Regions from separate parts of the Streptococcus huangxiaojuni genome, predicted to be linked through region 1. Evidence: predicted binding sites of a transcription regulator. Region 1 holds the regulator's gene; the other holds the start of a gene.
What was found. The regulator Rex, encoded in region 1, represses fermentation and respiration genes when NADH is low (regulators of the CRP and FNR family bind a similar motif). The targets are predictions, from matches to a motif close to TTGTGAANTANTTCACAA.
Positions count from the first base shown of each region.

Region 2: adhE (bifunctional acetaldehyde-CoA/alcohol dehydrogenase) is a predicted target of Rex. The motif match lies at 5,526-5,543, and genes of this name have one in related genera.

Region 1 covers NZ_JBFQEG010000036.1:1,453-11,651, reverse strand. The annotation lists gene AB3329_RS11145 (glycosyltransferase family 8 protein) at 1-548, shown strand, start outside; gene radC (RadC family protein) at 758-1,438, shown strand; gene AB3329_RS11135 (gamma-glutamyl-gamma-aminobutyrate hydrolase family protein) at 1,435-2,133, opposite strand; gene AB3329_RS11130 (redox-sensing transcriptional repressor Rex) at 2,143-2,781, opposite strand; gene AB3329_RS11125 (DUF1831 domain-containing protein) at 2,930-3,280, opposite strand; gene AB3329_RS11120 (cysteine desulfurase family protein) at 3,282-4,397, opposite strand; gene AB3329_RS11115 (ribose-phosphate diphosphokinase) at 4,403-5,371, opposite strand; gene AB3329_RS11110 (CYTH domain-containing protein) at 5,536-6,117, opposite strand; gene yjbM (GTP diphosphokinase) at 6,396-7,064, shown strand; gene AB3329_RS11100 (NAD kinase) at 7,039-7,881, shown strand; gene AB3329_RS11095 (RluA family pseudouridine synthase) at 7,878-8,771, shown strand; gene pta (phosphate acetyltransferase) at 8,786-9,775, shown strand.
Region 2 covers NZ_JBFQEG010000013.1:494-10,692, reverse strand. The annotation lists gene AB3329_RS07730 (SseB family protein) at 1-186, opposite strand, end outside; gene pnp (polyribonucleotide nucleotidyltransferase) at 192-2,357, opposite strand; gene adhE (bifunctional acetaldehyde-CoA/alcohol dehydrogenase) at 2,789-5,470, opposite strand; gene rpsO (30S ribosomal protein S15) at 5,864-6,133, opposite strand; gene def (peptide deformylase) at 6,448-7,062, shown strand; gene AB3329_RS07705 (LTA synthase family protein) at 7,081-9,711, shown strand; gene AB3329_RS07700 (NADPH-dependent FMN reductase) at 9,769-10,199, opposite strand, start outside.

The sequences.
Region 1 (10,199 bases):
TGCCCGAGCATTTAGACCGGATTTTATATATGGACGCAGACATTCTCTGTTTGAATGATATTATCCCTTTATACCGTTTAGATCTCTCTGATAAACTTTTTGCTGCAGCCAGCCATACTTCTGATACCAATATACCGGAGCTAGTCAATAAACTGCGTCTGAGAAACTTTGAATCAGAAGGGTATTTTAATTCAGGAGTGCTGCTGATGAATTTGGAATTAGGCCGGCAGGAAGTGAGACGTCAGGATATTCTGTCTTACATTGAGAAAAACAGTCTTTTGCTCTTTTTGCCGGATCAGGATATTCTCAATGCCCTCTATGGTCACAAAACTCTTCTGATTCCTGATCAGATTTATAATTATGATGCGCGTTACAATATTCTGTATTTTACCAGAAGTTCGGGCAAATGGGATTTAGACTGGGTTATTGAACATACCGTTTTTCTGCATTTTTGCGGACGGGATAAACCATGGAAAAAAGACTATAGAGGCCGCTACAGTGCCCTCTATAAGCACTATCAGCATCTGACCGCCAGAATAAAAACCTAGCAAATAGACATTGCTAGGTTTTTTGACAAGAGAAAATGGCCGTTAAAATCTGTATGAAAATAGGGGATGGCAAGTGATGCCTGCATCACTTGCCATCTTTTTCACTAGGTTTTTAGGGCATGTCATTCCTTTAAAACTAGGGGCTAGGGGCAGTTCTTTTAGACCGGCTCTTTTTATTTTTTTCGAATAAATAGATGGAGGTAAAAGAAATGTATACAGTTGAATTGAAAGAAGAAGCTTTGCTGCCGAGAGAGCGGTTGGCTGATTTGGGGGCTGAAAAACTCAGCAATCAGGAACTGCTGGCCATTTTACTGCGTACCGGCACAAAGCAAAAGCCGGTTTTAGAAGTCTCAACACAGATTTTGAAAGACATCCGCAGTTTGGCCGATTTTCGCGACTTATCCCTGCAGGAGCTGCAGAGCATCAAGGGAGTAGGCAGAGTAAAATCAATAGAAATAAAAGCAATGCTGGAGCTGGCCAACCGGATTAATAAGGCAGAATACTACCAGAACGAAAGGATTCTAAGCAGCGAACGGCTGGCACAGAAAATGATTATAGAGCTGGGAAGCAAGAAGCAAGAACATTTGCTGACCCTTTATTTAGATACACAAAATCGGGTTATTGAACAGCGGACGATTTTTATCGGAACAGTCAGACGTTCTATCGCTGAGCCGCGGGAAATTCTGCATTATGCCTGCAGAAATATGGCTACCTCCCTTATTCTTGTTCACAATCATCCTTCGGGATCGCTTGTTCCCAGTGAAAACGACCTGCGCTTTACAGAAAAAATAAAACGATCCTGTGAAGACATGGGGATTGTCTGTCTTGATCACATTATCGTCAGTAGGCGTGATTATTATAGTTTTCGCGAGGAAACGGGTCTGCTTTAAAGTTCGCAGACAACATATCTAAAAAGGTCCAAATCTTCCTTGCGCGTTTCATACAAAAGTTCAGGGTGCCATTGAACACCTAAAAAACGCATTCTTGGGTCGATAGATTCTACAGCCTCAATTGTTCCGTCTTTTGGATCCTCAGCAATGACACGCAATTCGCTGGCCAAGTGGTTGATACTTTGATGGTGAAAAGAATTAATAGAGCTGACTGAACCGTAAATATCAGCCAGCTTGCTATCCTCTTTGATTACCATGTCATGAGATAAGTAGTCAACCGGCCGGTCCTGCCAGTGGTTTTCGATATCCTGATAAAGTGAACCGCCCAATGCTACATTCATTAATTGGGTTCCTCGGCAGACAGAAAAAATCGGTTTTTTCTGCTTAACTGTTTCTTCAATCAGGGCCAGCTCAAAGATGTCACGTTCTTTAAAAAAATCATCATCGCTGGCTTGATTTGTTTCTCCGTAAAAGCTGGGATCAACATTTTGACCGCCGATAAGAATCAATTTATCAATCATACTGACATAGTCAGGAGCTGTTTTAGGATCGCCGACCGGAAGAACAAGCGGTAAGCCGCCTGCGGCTTTGACCCCGTTGACAAAACCACTTGGTACATATGACCAGAAAACTTCTTTAGCTTCAGGATTGGGCCGCTGATTTGCGGTGATGCCAATTATCGGTTTTTTTGACATGCTGCCTCCTTAGTCTGTTTGATTCATAAAATAGAGCAGTGTTTGCAGTTCACTTGTCAGATCAACGTACTGCACGATGACTGATTTAGGCAGATTGAGGCGGACAGGAGCAAAACTGAGGATACCTTTGATTCCTGCATCCACAAGAAGATCGGCTACTTCCTGTGCTTGTGTACTGGGAACGGTTAAAATAGCAGTTTTAATGTCGGTTTTCTGGATATGGTCCTTAATAGTGGAAATACCATAGATGGGAATACCGTCAGATGTCTTTGTACCGACCAGTTCATTATCATCTCTGTCAAAGGCTAAAGCAATCTGCATTTTATTACGGTCATGAAAACGATAATGCAAAAGAGCACGGCCGATATTTCCGCAGCCCACTAACAGAACGTTAGTGGTTGAGTGGTCATTTAAAATATCAGCAAAAAAGTTCATAAGCTTTGTAACATCATAACCAAAACCGCGTCGGCCCAGCTCCCCGAAATATGAAAAATCCCGGCGGACAGTAGCAGAATCGATTCCCATCGCGTCAGCAATTTGTTTTGAACTGGCTTTTTCAACATTATCTGCGTAAAAGCGCTTAAAAATCCGATAATAAAGCGACAGACGCTTAGCTGTCGCCCTAGGGATAGATTTATCAATAGCCACAATATCATCTCCTTAATAGTTCATCTATATTGTAACAAAAAAGTCATCAAATCAGCAATTTTGGTGAACGTCAATTTTTCTGACAAAAAAACCTTATGCTTGCATAAGATTTTTTATCAGACTGCCGGTATAAAAGAATGAAAGAGATTCAAACCGGATTTTTGCTAAAAATGTGACGTTCAACCAAACTGTCCATTAGAAAATAGAATTTATCCTGCAGTAATTTATTTTCTTCCGACGATTTGAAAATATTGACTGACCGTAAGCCGGATTTGTCGGTAATAGCCAGTTTAAATGCATTTAAATCTTTATGGACAGTTATTTTTAAAGGGAAACCGTCACCGGAATTAGGAACTTTTTCCAGCAAACGCTTTAATTCATAGTGGCCGATTGTATTCTGCGTAAAGGTGGTATCACGCAGCGTATAAGGCTTAACGTCAGGGTTAATACTGTAGCTGTACTGACAGCCGTCAAGGGTAACTTTTTTTGTAAATGCCATTTTACTTTCCTGTTATTTCTTTTAATTTTTTTGCTAACTGCAGCAATTCTGCCCGTGTATTTTGCTTAGACAGACTGATTCGGATCGATTCCTGCAGTCTGACAGAATCATGGCCGTAGAGGCTGGCCAGCACATGGCTGGGGTCTACGGTGCCTGCTGTGCAGGCAGAACCAGTAGATACAGCAAAACCATCCAGATCAAGCTGTGTCAGTAAAATACCGTTGTTTTGCCCCGGGAAGCCTATATTGATGACATGGGGCAGATGCTTTGATGAACCGTTGAGGTAGTAGGAATCAGGATCAAGAGCCTCTAAAAAAGTGTCTCTCAGTCCTTGTATGTAGGTGAGATTTTCTTTTAACTGCAGCTGACTGTCTGCCAGTGCCTGAGCCATTCCCACAATTGAAACGAGGTTCTCTGTGCTTGCACGCCTGTTTTCTTCCTGTTCACCGCCATGGAGCAAACTGTCAAAGTGAAGGGGTTTGGCATAAAGAAAACCGACCCCCTTGGGTCCATGAAATTTATGAGCTGTCGCTGATAAGAAATCAATTCCGACTTCTTCAGGATAAACAGGGAGTTTTCCCATTGTTTGGACAGCATCAACATGAAAAGCTGCCTGATGTGTTTTTAAGAGAGCAGCTGCTTCCTCAACTGGCAGCAGGTCGCCTGTCTCATTATTAGCATGCATGAAGCTGACAAGAATAGTGTCATCTCTCAGAGCTTTTTGCAGACTTGAAAGTCTAATAGCCCCCTTTTCGGGTTGGAGATAGGTGACTTCAAATCCAAATTTCTCTTGCAGATAATGAAGCGGCTCCAGAACAGAGGGGTGTTCGATTGCAGTAGTAATGATGTGCTTGCCCTTATCTTGGTTAGCTAGAGCATAGCCTTTAAGGGCAGTATTATTAGCTTCGGTTCCGCCGGAAGTAAAAATAATTCTTCTGGCTTCTGTTTTTAATGCATGAGCAATCGTCTGTCTGGACGTTCTTAGTGCCTGACTGGCTTTACGGCCGTAAGCGTGAATGCTTGACGGATTGCCGAAAGTATCAGTCATTGCAGCTGTCATAGCTTCGATAACTGTTGGAGTCATTGCAGTAGTAGCTGCATTATCAAGGTATACCATAGCAATCAATCCTTAGGTGTATAGGCAAAGAGCGGACTGACCGGCTTGCGTTCATGAATACGGATAATAGCATCTGCAATAAGCCGGCTTGCCGAGAGATATTTGACATTCTCAGGAACAGGCTCTTTGGTGGAAACGGAGTCGGTGACAAGGATTTCTTTTATCGGAGCTGCCGCAAGAATATCTGCTGCACCGCCAGCAAACAAGCCATGACTGGCTGCAGCGTAAATAGCCGTTACTCCGCCGCGTTCTAAAATTTTTGCGGCCTCTGCCAAAGTCTTTCCTGTATTTAGGATATCATCGATAAGGATAGCCTTTTTGCCTGCCACTTCACCGATAATATAGCCTTCTTCTCTGGCAGCATCATCTTGGGCATAATCAATAATAGCAATCGGTGCATCGAGGTATTCCGCCAAACTGCGGGCACGCTTGATTCCTGAATTCTTGGGACTGACAACGACAACTTCGTCACCGACCAGTCCTAGATTGTAGTAGTAGTCTGCAAACAGCGGGATAGTAAAAAGGTTATCAACGGGAGTGTCAAAGAATCCTTGCACTTGAACAGTATGCAAATCCAGAGTCAGTACACGGTCTGCTCCAGCTTTGACAAGCATATTGGCTACCAACTTTGCTGTTATCGGCTCCCGTGAAGCAGCGATTCGATCTTGGCGCGAATAGCCGAAATAAGGGATGACAACATTCACAGAATTAGCACTGGCCCGCTTGCAGGCATCGACCATAATCAATAATTCCCATAAATTATCATTCACAGGATAGCTGGTGGACTGAATAATATAAATATCATCACCGCGGACAGTCTCCTCGATGTTGATCATGATTTCGCCGTCTGAAAATTGACGTGATGTCAGTTTTCCCAAGGGGACCCCTGCGGCTTCGGCAATTTTTTCAGCAATTTTAGGATTGGAAGTCAGCGAAAAGAGTTTGAGCTGTCTATCAGCGTAGCGTTCTGCCATATTCTTAATATAACTCCTTCATTCTTTGTAGTGAAAGGGACAAGTGAATTGTTTTAATAAACATCAGTATCACTGTGTATGTGCTGCTTAGCAAAAGCAGACAGCCGTAAATTTTGCCTGCTAACTTTATTTTACCAGAAAATCACGAATATTTCAGGTTCTTTTTAAGGTAACTTTTTTGCAGCCCTTAAACTGCTGGTCAGTCTGGCAATTTTGCTTTTAGCATATTTAAAAGTGATAGCATTCTGATCCAAAAAATCGGCAAATTGCTTTTTGCCGTTGTCGGCATCTGTGACTTCCAGCTCCAGCTCATAGTCTTTGCGGCCGGTATAAAGATTATAATCCAAGGCCAGCAGTCCCATGGCTGTTTGATTTTCCCGCCTGATTGTTGTAAGGTGCCCAAACACCGACAAATCATCCGGGCTGACACCCTTATCTTCAATTAAATCACGGATAAGACAGGAAGGGATCCGGCCGGACTTTATGATTTCTTTGGCCTGAGGGAGACTAAAATCGAGATTATGTTCTAAATTGCCGACAGTATTAGGGAGTTTGAGCGTTAGTTCGGCACGGTCTGAAAAGGTCCGGATTCGCAGTGACATATGATGTGCCTTGAGTTGGAAATCAGGAGAATCAAAATAATAGTTGGTCTGTGTCACTGGCGGAATATGGGAAAAATGTGCTGTCAGCCGGTTAAATTCATCTTTATTAAGTAAGGTTTTGTATTCGATTTCCAAATGTGTCATGCCATTTTTCCTTTGTTTTCTTTTATGTTATAATGAAATAATGTTATACTAATTTTATAAAAAAGTCTGATATTTGGCAAACTGCCCTTTTGGGAAATGTAAAAGGCTGCAGTTTAGTAAATAGATGCCCAGCTGTTCTTGGTTTCAGAGGTCTGCGCTAGGTCGATTGGTATTGACTAGGCTCTGGCAGGCTCAAACAGCCGGATAAGAGAATCTGGCAGCTTAAAATGCTTTGCCGGTTCTTTTAATAATACTTAGAGAAAGGAGCTGTTTTAGTAGTGCTTGAATGGGAAGAATTTTTGGATCCCTATATTCAAACAGTTGGGGAATTAAAAATCAAGCTGCGGGGAATACGCAAACAGTTTAGAAAGCAGAATCGCCATTCACCGATTGAATTTGTGACCGGACGGGTCAAATCGGTTGAAAGCATTCAGGAAAAGATGCTTCTGCGCAGCATTAAAGAGGAAAACATTGCACAGGACATACAGGATATCGCCGGCTTGCGTATTATGGTGCAGTTTGTTGACGATGTTGACGATGTTCTTGATTTGCTGAGGCAAAGGCATGATATGAGAATTGTTCAGGAACGCGACTATATTCGTAATATGAAACCCAGCGGCTATCGCTCTTATCATGTTGTGATTGAGTATCCCGTTGATACAATACAAGGGCAGAAAACGGTTCTGGCTGAAATTCAGATTCGTACCCTGGCTATGAATTTTTGGGCTACTATCGAACATTCTTTGAACTACAAGTATAAAGGTGAATTTCCTCAGGAGATTAAGCAGCGTTTGGAAACAACCGCCAAGATAGCTTATGAGCTTGATGAAGAAGTAAGGAAAATACGGGAGGATATCAGGGAAGCCCAGCTTCTTTTTGACCCGGAAAGCAGAAAACTAAACGATGGTGTAGGAAACAGCGATGACACAGATGAATATTACAGGTAAAAAAGAAATGATGCGTGTTGCTATCATCGCAAATGGCAAGTATCAGAGCCGGCGGATTGCTGCCAAGCTTTTTGCCCGTTTAAAGGATGATCCGGATTTTTATTTATCTAAAAAAAATCCTCATGTTGTCATTACTATCGGAGGAGACGGCATGCTTCTATCCGCTTTTCATAAATATGAAAGAGAGCTTAACCACGTCCGTTTTGTCGGCGTGCATACGGGACATCTGGGTTTTTACACAGATTATCGGGATTTCGAAATTGATGAGCTTATTGAGAATCTGCGCAGAGATACTGGGGAAAAAGTCTCTTATCCGATTCTAAAAGTTAAAATCACGCTGGACAATGGCCGAGAAATTAAAAGTCTGGCTTTAAATGAGGCGACAGTTAAGCGAATTGAAAAGACCATGGTTGCCGATGTGATCATCAATCATGTTAAATTTGAACGCTTTCGCGGCGACGGCATTTCAGTTTCCACACCGACTGGCAGCACCGCCTATAATAAATCGCTGGGAGGAGCTGTTTTGCACCCGACGATTGAAGCCCTGCAGCTGACAGAAATTTCCAGCCTCAACAATAGAGTGTTTAGGACTTTAGGGTCATCAGTCATTGTTCCTAAAAAAGATAAGATCGAAGTTATCCCTAAGCGCCTGGGCAGTTATACCATATCTGTTGACAACAGCACGCTGCATTATAAAAATGTGGTCAAAATTGAATACTGCATTAACTCTGAAAAAATCAGTTTTGTAGCGACACCGAGTCACACTAGTTTCTGGGAGCGGGTCAAAGATGCCTTTATAGGAGATTTGGATTCATGAGATTCGAATTCATCGCAGACAGAGACTGTCAGGTAAAAACTTTTTTAAAAGGACAGGGGATTTCGAAAAGTCTGCTGGCCAAGGTGAAATTTAAAGGGGGGCGGATTCAGGTAAACGGCCATGAACAAAATGCGGTTTATTTACTGAAAACTGGCGATAGGGTAATGGTTGATATTCCTGATGAAAAACCAGCTGACAGTCTAATACCTGTTAAACATGACTTGAATATCGTTTACGAGGATGATCATTTTTTAATTATCAATAAGCCCTATGCTTATCCCAGTATTCCCAGTGTTCTGCATTCCAATACAATAGCAAATTTTGTTAAATATTATTATATGGCACAGGACTACCCTAACAAACAGGTTCATATTGTAACCCGCCTTGATAAGGATACAAGCGGTTTAATGCTGCTGGCTAAACATGGTTACGCTCATGCCAGAATGGATAAAGAACTACAAAATAAGGCAGTTGAAAAGCGTTATTATGCTTTGGTTTCTGGTTCAGGCAATCTGCCGGCAGAAGGTGACATCATAGCTCCTATCGCCAGAAGAGACGATAGTATGATTACCCGGCATGTCCATCAATCGGGCAAGTATGCCCATACAAGCTATAAAGTGTTAAAAAAATATGGAGATGTCTATCTTATCGATATTCGTCTGCACACAGGGCGGACCCACCAGATTCGGGTGCATCTTGCCCATATCGGTTTTCCGCTTTTGGGGGATGATTTATATGGCGGGCGGATGGACTGCGGAATAGGCCGTCAGGCGCTTCACTGCTATTATCTGTCTTTTAGGGATCCTTTCACCGGCAGGCTGAACTCTCAGCAGGCAGACTTGACAGATGATTTTGATAGCGTTATCATAGATTTACAAGAAAATAAATAGAGGTTTATAACAATATGAGTATCCGATCATTATTTGGCAGTTTACGTGAGAAAGTTGTTGGCAAAAATATCAAAATTGTTTTCCCTGAAGGCGATGATGAGCGTGTTGTCCGTGCGGCAGCCCGCTTAAAATTTGAAGGTCTGGTTGAACCGATTATTTTAGGGGATGCCGATAAGGTTCATAATCTGCTGGCGCAGCTTGGTTTTGCCGATCCGCATTATACGATCATCAATCCCGAAGATTATGATGGTTTTGAAGAGATGAAGCAGGAGTTTTTAGTGATTCGCAAGGGAAAAGTAGGACCTGAAGAAGCTGATAAGCTGCTGAGAGATGTTAATTACTTTGGCGTAATGCTGGTTAAGATGGGGCTGGCAGACGGCATGGTTTCAGGGGCGATTCATTCTACAGCTGATACGGTGCGTCCGGCTTTGCAGATTATTAAAACAAAACCCGGCGTTTCCCGGACATCGGGCGTCTTCCTGATGAACCGTGACAATACGGATCAGCGCTTAATTTTTGCTGACTGTGCTATTAATATTGATCCCAATGCTCAGGAATTGGCAGAAATTGCTGTTAATACTGCAGATACTGCCAAGATTTTCGATATCGATCCAAAGATTGCAATGCTCAGTTTTTCAAGCAAGGGCAGCGCTAAAGGACCGCAAGTAGAGAAAGTTCAGGAAGCTGTCCGCCTATCAAAAGATCTCCAGCCGGATATTTGTATAGATGGTGATTTGCAGTTTGATGCAGCTTTTGTTCCTGCTACAGCTGAAATTAAAGCCCCAGGTAGTCCAGTGGCAGGACATGCGAATGTCTTTATTTTTCCTGATTTGCAGTCCGGCAATATCGGTTATAAAATTGCTCAGCGTTTAGGTATGTTTGAAGCCATCGGACCGATTCTTCAAGGGCTGAATAAACCGGTTAATGACCTTTCTCGCGGCTCAAGTGCTGAAGACATTTATAAGCTTGCAATTATCACAGCTGCTCAAACCTTAGACAATTAAAACAATTGCCCAAGCGGTGAATTAATCGAGCTCAATAGGTCAAAAGGAGAGGGCACGATTAAAAAAACGAGAAGGTGCTCCCTTACTCGTTTTTTGTATACTAGATCAAGAACTGCTGGTCTCTAAAAGCACATGCTGACCAGAAAACAGACGGACTTTGTATCTTGTGAATTGAACACGCCCTAAACGCTGCGGGAAAAAGATGTGGCTAAGTTTAGAATTGATTTCAAGCTAGCTAGTCGTAGACGTCTGAAGGCTTTGTCGTCTTGACAGCCGACCGCACCCTTCTAGTCGTCTTGGCAGGGGTGCATCTGCGAAATCAGAGATTTCGGACTTACCGTCATTTTCCTTTTGCGTTTTTAACAGGCTCTGTATCTTATGAACTGGACACACCCTAAGAGCTATGCAAAAAAGAAAGCCCTCC
Region 2 (10,199 bases), on a different contig from region 1:
TAAATCGGTAAAATCGGTAAAGACTGGAGTCACTTGCTGGCCGCTGATTTCAAGAATATAGGGCTGATCACTGGCCAAAACAGGATAGCTGTGCAGGGCATTGACTAAGGCAATGCTGTCTAAAAAATGGTCAGGGTCTGCAATAAACTTTCGCAGACTGACATCAAGTTCTTCTATTTTGCTCATGTCCTCTATTTTTCTTTTCTATTATGATGATGTTTGTGGTGCGAATGCTCTTTGTGATCTTTTTCTGACCGCTGCGGACGCGGAAGCAGGGCTTTCATTGAAGCATCTACCCGGCCTTTATCGTCAATCTTGATAACTTTAACATCAACTTCATCACCTAGACTCAGCACATCTTCCACTTTGTTCACCCGTCTCCAGGCCAGCTCGGAAATATGCACTAATGCATCTGTTTTTTCAAAAAGATTGACAAAAGCACCAAATTTTTCAATGCGCACAACCTTACCGTGATAAACTTCATCCACCTTAGCTTCGCGGACCAAACCGGCAATAATCTCTTTAGCCCGTTCAATAGCTGACTGATCGCTGGAATAAATAGCAACATGACCTTCTTCATCAATATCAATCTTAACGCCGGTTTCTTCAATAATTTTATCAATAGTCTCCCCGCCTCTGCCGATGACAATTTTGATTTTATCAACATCAATTGTCATCGTATCGATCTTAGGCGCTGTCGGCGCCAGTTCAGGCCGCGGCTGAGGAATTGTAGCTTCGATTAAATCTAAAATTTCAAAGCGGGCTTTCTTGGCCTGAGCCAGAGCCTCTTCTAAAATTTGCGGTGTGATACCGGCAATTTTGATATCCATCTGCAAGGCAGTAATCCCTTGGCGCGTACCCGCTACTTTGAAATCCATGTCGCCAAAGTGGTCTTCCAAACCTTGGATATCTGTCAAAATGGTATACCGTGTCCCGTCTGAAATCAGCCCCATTGCAATACCGGCAACAGGTGCTTTGATAGGGACACCCCCAGCCATTAAAGCTAGAGTTCCGGCACAGATAGAAGCCTGTGAAGAGGACCCATTGGACTCCAGTACCTCTGCCACCAGACGGATAGCATAGGGGAAATCCTCAAAACTAGGCAGCACCTGAGCCAAGGCCCGCTCACCGAGTGCACCGTGTCCGATTTCCCGCCGCCCGGGTGCACCGTAACGTCCGGTTTCCCCGACAGAATACTGAGGAAAATTATAGTGATGGATGAACCGTTTCTTATATTCTGGGTCTAAACCGTCAACAATCTGAGTTTCCCCCATAGGGGCCAGAGTTAATACGGATAAAGCCTGTGTCTGCCCGCGTGTAAAGAGGCCGGAGCCATGAACCTGCGGCAGAAAATCGATCTCAGCGTCCAGCGGACGAATTTCATCAATCCTGCGGCCGTCCGGACGAATCTTATCTTCAGTAATCAGGCGGCGAACCTCTGCATGCTCCATCTGCTCAAGAATTTCAGCCACATCCCGCATGATGGTATCCAAATCTTCGGCATCTGCAAACCGCTCTTCATAGACAGCTTTCACTTCTTCCTTAAGTTTTTCGGTAGCCGCTTCACGAGCCTGCTTTTCCTCAATCTGAACCGCTTTTTGCAGCTCGAGAGAATAGGCTGCAGTAATTTCTTCCTGAAGACTGCTGTCGACTTGCAAGAGTTCAACCTCGGCCTTAGGCTTGCCAACCTGAGCAATGATGTTCTCTTGAAAAGCAATCAGCTCCTTTATCGCCTCATGTCCCTTGAGCAAGGCTTCAAGCATAATCTCTTCAGATAGTTCCTTAGCCCCAGATTCTACCATATTAATGGCATCTTTCGTCCCTGCTACAGTTAAATCTAAAAGCGATTGCTCTTTTTGCTGGGCTGTCGGGTTAATGATAAAGTCCCCGTCAATGTAAGCCACCTGAACACCGGCAATCGGACCCTCAAAAGGAATATCCGAAACAGATAAGGCCAGTGATGAACCCAGCATCGCGGTCATAGGGGCGCTGGCATCTGCATCGTAAGACAGAACCGTATTTATGACCTGCACTTCATTACGAAACCCTTCTGCAAACAGCGGCCGAATCGGGCGGTCAATCAAACGAGCCGTCAGAGTCGCATCTGTTGAAGGGCGGCCTTCCCGTTTATTAAATCCTCCCGGAAATTTCCCGGCTGCGTACATCTTTTCTTCGTAATTCACTTGTAGAGGGAAGAAATCCCCAGCAGACATTTTCTTTGACATGGTAGCAGCTGTCAGTACAGTGCTTTCCCCATAGCGAATCAAGGCGGCACCGTTGGCCTGCTTAGCCAACTGGCCGATTTCAACGATGAGGGGCCGGCCGGCAAAAGTTGTCTGAAAAACCTGTTTTGTCATTGTCATCTCCTTAAGTCATCAAAAACATTTAAAATACTATCTATCCGGATGAAGCTGCTAAAACCCAGAGGTTAGGCCAAGGTCAGCAGGCTGATACCTTAGAAATAGTGACGTTTTTGCTTCTTATAATAATGATAGCATACGTGTTTTCTACAAAAACTAATCTGTAAGGCCTTTACAAACTTGTTTTTGTATAAAACCACGTATTGTTATTATCATACCATAATTTAAGCAAAATAAAAAATCCGGAAAACTGTCTCTTTTTCAAAAAAATGCTGTCTTTAAAATGAGCAGCAGATGATTTTCTCTTCCCTAATTAAGAAAAAGAGGCTGGGACAAAAGTCCCTGCCTCACTTTACTTTTTTAAATATATGCGTTTGACACAGTGGTTGATTGGAAATTCTTGTCCCACTTCCCATTTTTATCAACTCTTAGAACTGGTCAATTAACAATTGTTTCAGCTCAGCAATGTAAGGCTGACGCGGGTTGGCAGGAGTACATTGATCATCGTAAGCCAGACTTGCCAAACGGTCAACAGCTGCATCAAAGGCTTCTTTGGTAACGCCATTAGCAGACAGTTTAGGTTCAACACCAACAGCATGCATAAGTTTATCGATGCGTTGGCAAAGTGCTTCGACTAATTCCGCATCATCTTTGCCCTGCAGACCCAGATAGCGGGCAATATCAGCATAATCGCGCTGTGCACGGTATTCTTCATAGCGTGGGTAGACAGAGCGTTTAACATTGCCGGATACGCCATTGTAGCGGATAACATGCTGCATAGCAATGGCAATAGCAAGACCATGCGGCAGACCGAATTCTCCGCCGGTTTTGTGAGCAAGAGAGTGGTTAATACCTAAGAAGGCATTCCCAAAGGCCATACCGGCAATTGTAGAAGCATAATGCATATTTTCTTTAGCCTGTTCTCCGCGCAAAGTCGGATTTTGAGGATCATAGTTATAAGCATCTTCTAAATTCTCAATAATCAGTTTGATAGCTTCAAGCGACCAAGGTCTTGTGAAGTCAGAAGCCATCACTGAAACATAAGATTCCAGCGCATGTGACAAAGCGTCAAGACCTGACCAGGCAGCAGTCCGTTTTGGCACAGTCATAACAAATTCCGGATCAACAATTGCCACTTGCGGAACCAGCTCATAGTCGGCCAGCGGGTATTTGACATGAGTGAAATCGTCAGTAATAACAGCAAACGGTGTCACTTCAGCCCCTGTCCCTGAAGTTGTCGGGATACAGAAGAGGCGTGTTTCTGTTTGGTGTTTGAATTTGACAATCCGTTTACGGATATCAATGAATTTTTGCTGCAGTTCAAGGAAGAACTCGCTTACATTATCATAACTGTCGAGCCAGCCGGCTTCCTTATCAAGCGATACCTCATAAATCAAGCGAGCAATCTTAGACGCATCAATTGCGGAACCCCCACCGATAGCAATAACGGTGTCCGGTTTGAAATCACGCATTTGTTTGGCAATTTCGATAGTTTGGCCTAAAGTCGGATCTGGTTTGATGGTGCCATAAAGAGATGTCACAACCTTTTCATCGCGTAAAGCGAGCTGCGCATAAACTGTGTCAACAAAACCGAACTGAACCATACCAGGGTCAGCTACGATAAGCGCGCGCTTCATTGGTTCATAGGCATCCTGCAAGTAAGAAATGGCATTCTTTTCGTAGTAAGTTTTTTCCGGCAGACGGACCCATTGCGGACGATTGCGGCGCTTAGCAACAGTTTTTACATTCAAAAGGTCGCCGGTTGATAAATTGTGAGACAATGAATTTTTCCCCCATGATCCTGTTCCAAGAGTTAAGCTGGCTTGCAGCGCATCTGTGTAAACATCTCCGATACCGCCGACTGAGTCTGGCTGGTTAACCAAGATACGAGACGAATTCAGAGCATCACCGAATTCAGTGACAAACGGATCAGACTGTGAGCCGATTTGAATAGCACAGTTGTGGCCTGCCCCTTGATAATCTAGAAGAGCAGCTACGATTTCGATACCGTCCTGACGGTCTTTAGCTTTATAAACAGAAAGGAGAGGAGAAAGCTTTTCAGATGACAGTTTTTCACCGATATTTTTCTTATCCAGTTCAAACAAGAGGACATCTTTGCCTTCCGGCAGCTTCACTCCGGCCTGTTCGCAGATCCATTGCGCCGACATACCGGCAACCGGTCCATTTACCCCGTGACCATCATTGAAAACAAAATCTTCAAGTTTTTTGTAATCTTTCTTAGGAACCAGATAAGCGCCTTTTTCCTGCATTTTTTCCAGCCACTCTTTGTAAACCGGAGCTGCAACAACTGCTGAATTTTCAGTAGCACAGATCATACCGTTATCAAAACGTTTTGACAGGAGAAGATCTTCGACTGCCCGGTCGAGATGGGCTGTCGCATCAACAAAGACCGCACCGTTACCGGCACCGACACCCATAGATGGATTACCTGATTTAAGAGCCGCATTAACCATGCCCGGACCGCCTGTTGCCAAAATAGAAGCAATATTTTTGTTGGAAATCAAAGCGCTGGTATTAGCGATTGATGGAGTGTCAATCCATTGAATAATATTCTCAGGTGCACCGGCTTTAACAGCTGCATCGTATAAAATTTGGGCTGCATGTGCTGAACAGTTTTGAGCCGCTGGATGGAAAGCAAAGACAATAGCATTTCTGGTTTTCAGAGCTACTAAAATCTTAAACATGGTTGTTGAAGTCGGATTGGTTGTCGGCACGATTCCGGCCAGCACACCCAGAGGAGCTGCGATTTTAACGCCGCCTGCAACCTTATCTTCACCGATAATGCCTACAGTTTTTTCATTTTTAATTCTTTCGTAGACATACTCTGTAGCAAAGTGATTTTTCGTATCCTTATCTTCAACAATACCACGGCCGGTTTCTTCATGAGCTTCTTTTGCCAGCTGAAGAGATGCTTCAGAACCCGCCAAGGCCATAGCTGCAACGATTTTATCCACCTGCTCCTGTGTATAAGTCGCATAAACCGCCTCAGCAGCCAAAGCCTTTTCAACTAAGCCGTTCGTATACTGAGCCGCAGCCTCTTCTTGTGAAAGTTCTGCTTTTTTAACGTCTGTTTTTGCTTCTTTAACCATTAAAAACTCCTTTGTAAAATAGCGATGGCTGAATTTCCAAGCTAAGAAAATTCATTTGTGATTTTTTTCACTTGTTATTATATAATTTTCCCTGCATGAAATCAAGTGTTTTTTGTGATTTTTTTCATTTATTTTGCCAGAGGCCGGCTCAAGGCCCAACAGGACAGGGATAAGAAGGATTTGATTTCTTAAAAATAAGACTGATTGAATGAGGCATAATATAAAAGCTGTCAAATAAAATCAAAGAGAAAGGAAGCTCCAATAGTCTGAAGTACTTCTGTACTATTGGCCTGCCGCTGCTTTCCAGTCATCCCGGCCTTCATTGTCTAAAAAAAGAACCTAAAGCCAAAATCGTTTGTTCGGGCTTTAGGTTCTTTAAATAATTATTTTTGCTTAGCGGCGCAGTCCTAAGGACTGAATCAGCTCACGGTAGCGGTTGACATCTGTACGGCGCAGGTAAGCCAGCAAGTTCCGGCGGTGGCCGATTTTCTTCATCAGTCCGCGGTAAGTCGCATGGTCTTTTTTATGCTGCTTGATATGCTCGTTCAAATGGTTAATTTCCCAAGTCAGAACAGCTACTTGTACTTCAACACTGCCCGTATCGCCTTCATGGCGCGCATATTGTGCAATAATTTCATTTTTTTTCTCTTTTGAGATTGCCATAATTTTTCTCCTTTTATTGCTTCATCCGAGTTCTGGGTTTTGGCATATCCCGGAACCAAGAAAAAGTTAGTTAGTCTTTGCGACTGCTCCTATTGTAACAAATTCAAAAAAGCCCGTCAAACATTAATTAAACTAACTGTCGGATCTTTCTTTATATCTCAGCTAAAAAATTCAAAGATAGAAAGGCTTTGGCAGCAGGACAAGAACAGCTTGTCAGTTAGAACTCTCTTCTTTATTTACAGGGCATTTTGTGATATAGTAGATTTGTTTGAATTCAAAAATAATTTAATATCGCATTAATAAAGGAGAACAGCATGTCAGTACAGGACAAATTAATACGGCCGAGCCATGTCATTACAATGGATGATATCATTCGTGAAGGGCACCCTACTCTGCGGGCACGGGCTAATGATGTCAGCCTGCCCTTACAGGACGAGGACATTATTCTGGGGGAAAAAATGCTGCAGTTTCTTAAGAACTCTCAGGATCCTGCGACAGCTGAAAAAATGGGCCTGCGGGGCGGTGTTGGTCTGGCTGCTCCCCAGCTCAATATTTCTAAACGGATTATTGCCGTGCTGATTCCTAATCCAGAGGATGAAGACGGCAACCCACCGGCAGAAAGCTATAGTTTGCAGGAAGTCATGTATAATCCCAAGATTGTTGCTCATTCCGTACAAGAAGCTGCACTGGCTGACGGCGAAGGCTGCCTGTCCGTTGATCGGGAAGTTCCCGGATATGTTATCCGCCATGCTCGTGTAACCGTTGATTACTACAATAAAAACGGGGAAAAACAAAGGGTCAAGCTAAAGGGCTATCGAGCTATTGTCGTTCAGCATGAAATTGACCACACAAATGGTATTATGTTCTATGACCGCATCAATGAAGCCGAGCCTTTTGCTGTTAAAGAGGGCTTGCTGATTATTGAATAAAACATCAAGGAGAGCATTGTGAAAAGAATTGTCAACTGGATTGAAAAGCGGCAGAAATTCCTCATCAGCCTTGTCTGTGCTTTAGCCTTTTTTTCCTATGTCTTTTTGCTGCGCAATGAATTAAAAATAGCTGATAACAGCGGCAATATCAAGATTGTCGCAGCCAAGCAAAAAGACCCTTTAGCAGCTGGCTACCGCGGAAACACACGGCAAATTGCCTTGGAGGGGCAGCCGCTGAATGATGAAGAAATTATTCGCAATGACTGGGGTGTATACAGCGCTGCCGTACCTATTCCCATTAACATAACAGAAGCCACAGATGATCTGGAAAATCCGACTATGGAAATCCAGCATGATGGACCGGTCAGAAACATTTCCTTTGAATACAGCCGTTATTATTTAGGCGGTTACCTGCAGATTTATCTTGATGATGTCCTTTACATGCAGATAAATACTTATCAGGAAGAGGAAAGCTATGAACTGCTAACCATTGATTTCCCTCAGCATTACGGCTTAAGTGCTGCAAATGCTGGCTGGTGGCTGCAAATCATCGTTTTAGCAGCAGTGCTGCCTGTCTTTGTCCGGCTGGAGCTCTACAAAAAAATGCGCATCCAGCAGTTCCTTCTGGCCTTTGGACTGCTGGCTGCAGCTTGTTATGCCTTATCAGCCGGATTAGCTTACACGCTGCCGCAAAGCTTTGTCTTTTCTAATACGCTCTACAGCTTTGACAAGGCTATGCTGGTGTTGAGCCTGTTCACCTTCTTATCATTAATTTTGGGACAGGTCCTGCTTTATTTCGTCAAAAAAAGGTGGCGTTTTTTGGGGCAGATTCTTTATCTGCTTTTGATCGCTCTTGCGCCGCTCTTAACCTTTTACCTGCTGGAGAGTCCTTCGGCTTATGATTCTAATTTAAATGCAGCCGATATTCCGGCCAATCTGGCTATTATTACTATCGTTTGGCTGAGTCTGGCTATGATAACCACTTCCCTGCGCTTGGCGAGCATGCTGGCTGCAGTTGCCGCTCTTACCATGGGGATCGTCAATAAGGTATTGATTGCCCTCAGATCAACACCTCTTTTAGCTTACCATTTTCTGCAGATTCGCGACGGTTTAAATGTGGCGCAAAACACAACTATCATCGTTGAATTGATTATCCCGAGACTCATTTTTCTAAGCGCTCTTTACTGCATAGCGCTGGCTTTGCTGCCATCTTCCAGGAAACTATTTGCAAGACCAAAGCCACTTTCTGTTTGGCAGAAACTGCCCAGCCGGCTGGCCTTTGTGCGTCAAACTGTCTATCAGAAAATAATAACCGCCTTTGTCGGTATACTTGCCGCATTTTTTGTGGCCAGACCCTTGGTTTACCATGTTGCTGACAGCGTGGATATGCGCCTGCTCTTTTTTGCAATGCAGAAAACATATTATGAACATGGATTTGCTCTTTCTTTTGTCAGATTTTATGAAGTATCGCACGTCACAGAACCGGAAGGTTACAGCACTGATGCTGTCAAGGATATTTTGAGTCAATATCCGAGAAAGACGGAGACTGCCAAGCAGAAACCTAATATTGTCATTATCCAAAATGAGTCGCTGACCGATTATGCGCAGCTGACGTCTTTGGAATTTGACCCTGATCCGCTGGCCTTTATCCACTCTATGGATGATAATACAATCAAGGGGTCACTCTACGCTTCTGTACTGGGCGGCGGTACGGCTAATACGGAATATGAAGTGCTGACCAGCAACAGTTTAGCTATCTTACCGCCAAATGCTTTTCCTTATCAGCAGCTGATTACCTCACCAAAAAATAATATCACCAGTGCTTTAAACAGTTATGGTTACCAAAGTGTGGCAGTTCATCCTTACTTGGAAAATTTCTATCGCCGCAATTTAGTCTACAGCTACTTTGATTTTGCTGAGAGCTATTTCAACAATTCGACACCCAGCATCGAAGATCTTGTTGAGGTTCAGAATCTGCGCAGCTATGTCAGTGATGCCAGCCTTTATCAGGCCAGTCAGAAACTGATTGAAGATAAGCAGGAGCCGCTCTTTAATTTTATTGTTACCATGCAGGGACACGAAAGTTACGGTCTTCCGGAAGAAGAAAGCCCACGGACTGTCTCTATTGTCAATGGAGATGATGACAGCAGTGCGACTGATTTCTTATCCAGCGTCAAAGCATCGGACGAGGCTTTCAGCGACTTTATCACTTATCTTAAGACTTCTGATGAACCGACTGTGGTCATCATGTACGGCGATCATCAGCCGGGCCTTTCTAACAGCTATTTTGAACCGGCATTAGATGCCAATGATCCCAGCGCCAAATACCAAACTCCTTTTGTCATGTGGGCTAATTTTGATCTGCCTCAGAAAGAAGAAATTCAGATCAGTCCCAATTATCTTGTTCCTTATCTGTTTGACATTCTGTCACAGACAGACTATCCTTTGCCGGTGTCGTCTTATTATCAGTTTCTGTCAGAACTGCAGCAGCAAATTCCTATCATGACGACTTGGGGCTATTATGATGACGGATATACTTATTCTGAGGAAGCCCCTGCAGACAGCCAGCTTCTCAGCCAGTACCGGCTGTTGGAATATAATAATGTGATGGATAAAAGCGCCCTGACTTTAACACAGTATTATGAATAATAAAATCAAAAAAACTCACAGATGTGAGTTTTTTTGATTGGTCTGCAGATTGTTTGACTAATTATTAATAGCTGCCAAGACAGCATCTGCCTGTTTGCCGAGTTCTTCTAACACTTCTTCACTCAAGGTCAGCTCTCCGCTTGCCCAAGCTTCATCATTAATTCGCGATGCAGTCACTTGATCTACAAAAGTTGTCCGAATGAAAGGAAGCAGGTCACGATAAATAGCAGCTGTTTGCTCATGACCGCCATTAGCCAGAAGAGACACTGTTGTTACTTTGCTGTCAATAGCTGACGGCCCTGTCGGATCAGCCAGATCAACGGCGCGCGATGCCCAGTCCAGTAAGTTTTTCACTGGGCCTGGAATGGAAAAATTGTAAACAGGCGAGAAAATCCAAATAGCATCCGCTTCCTGAATAGCCTTACGAACATCAGCAACTGCCGGCAGAACCGGTGTTTCAAGGTCCTGATTAAAGAGAGGCACTTGAC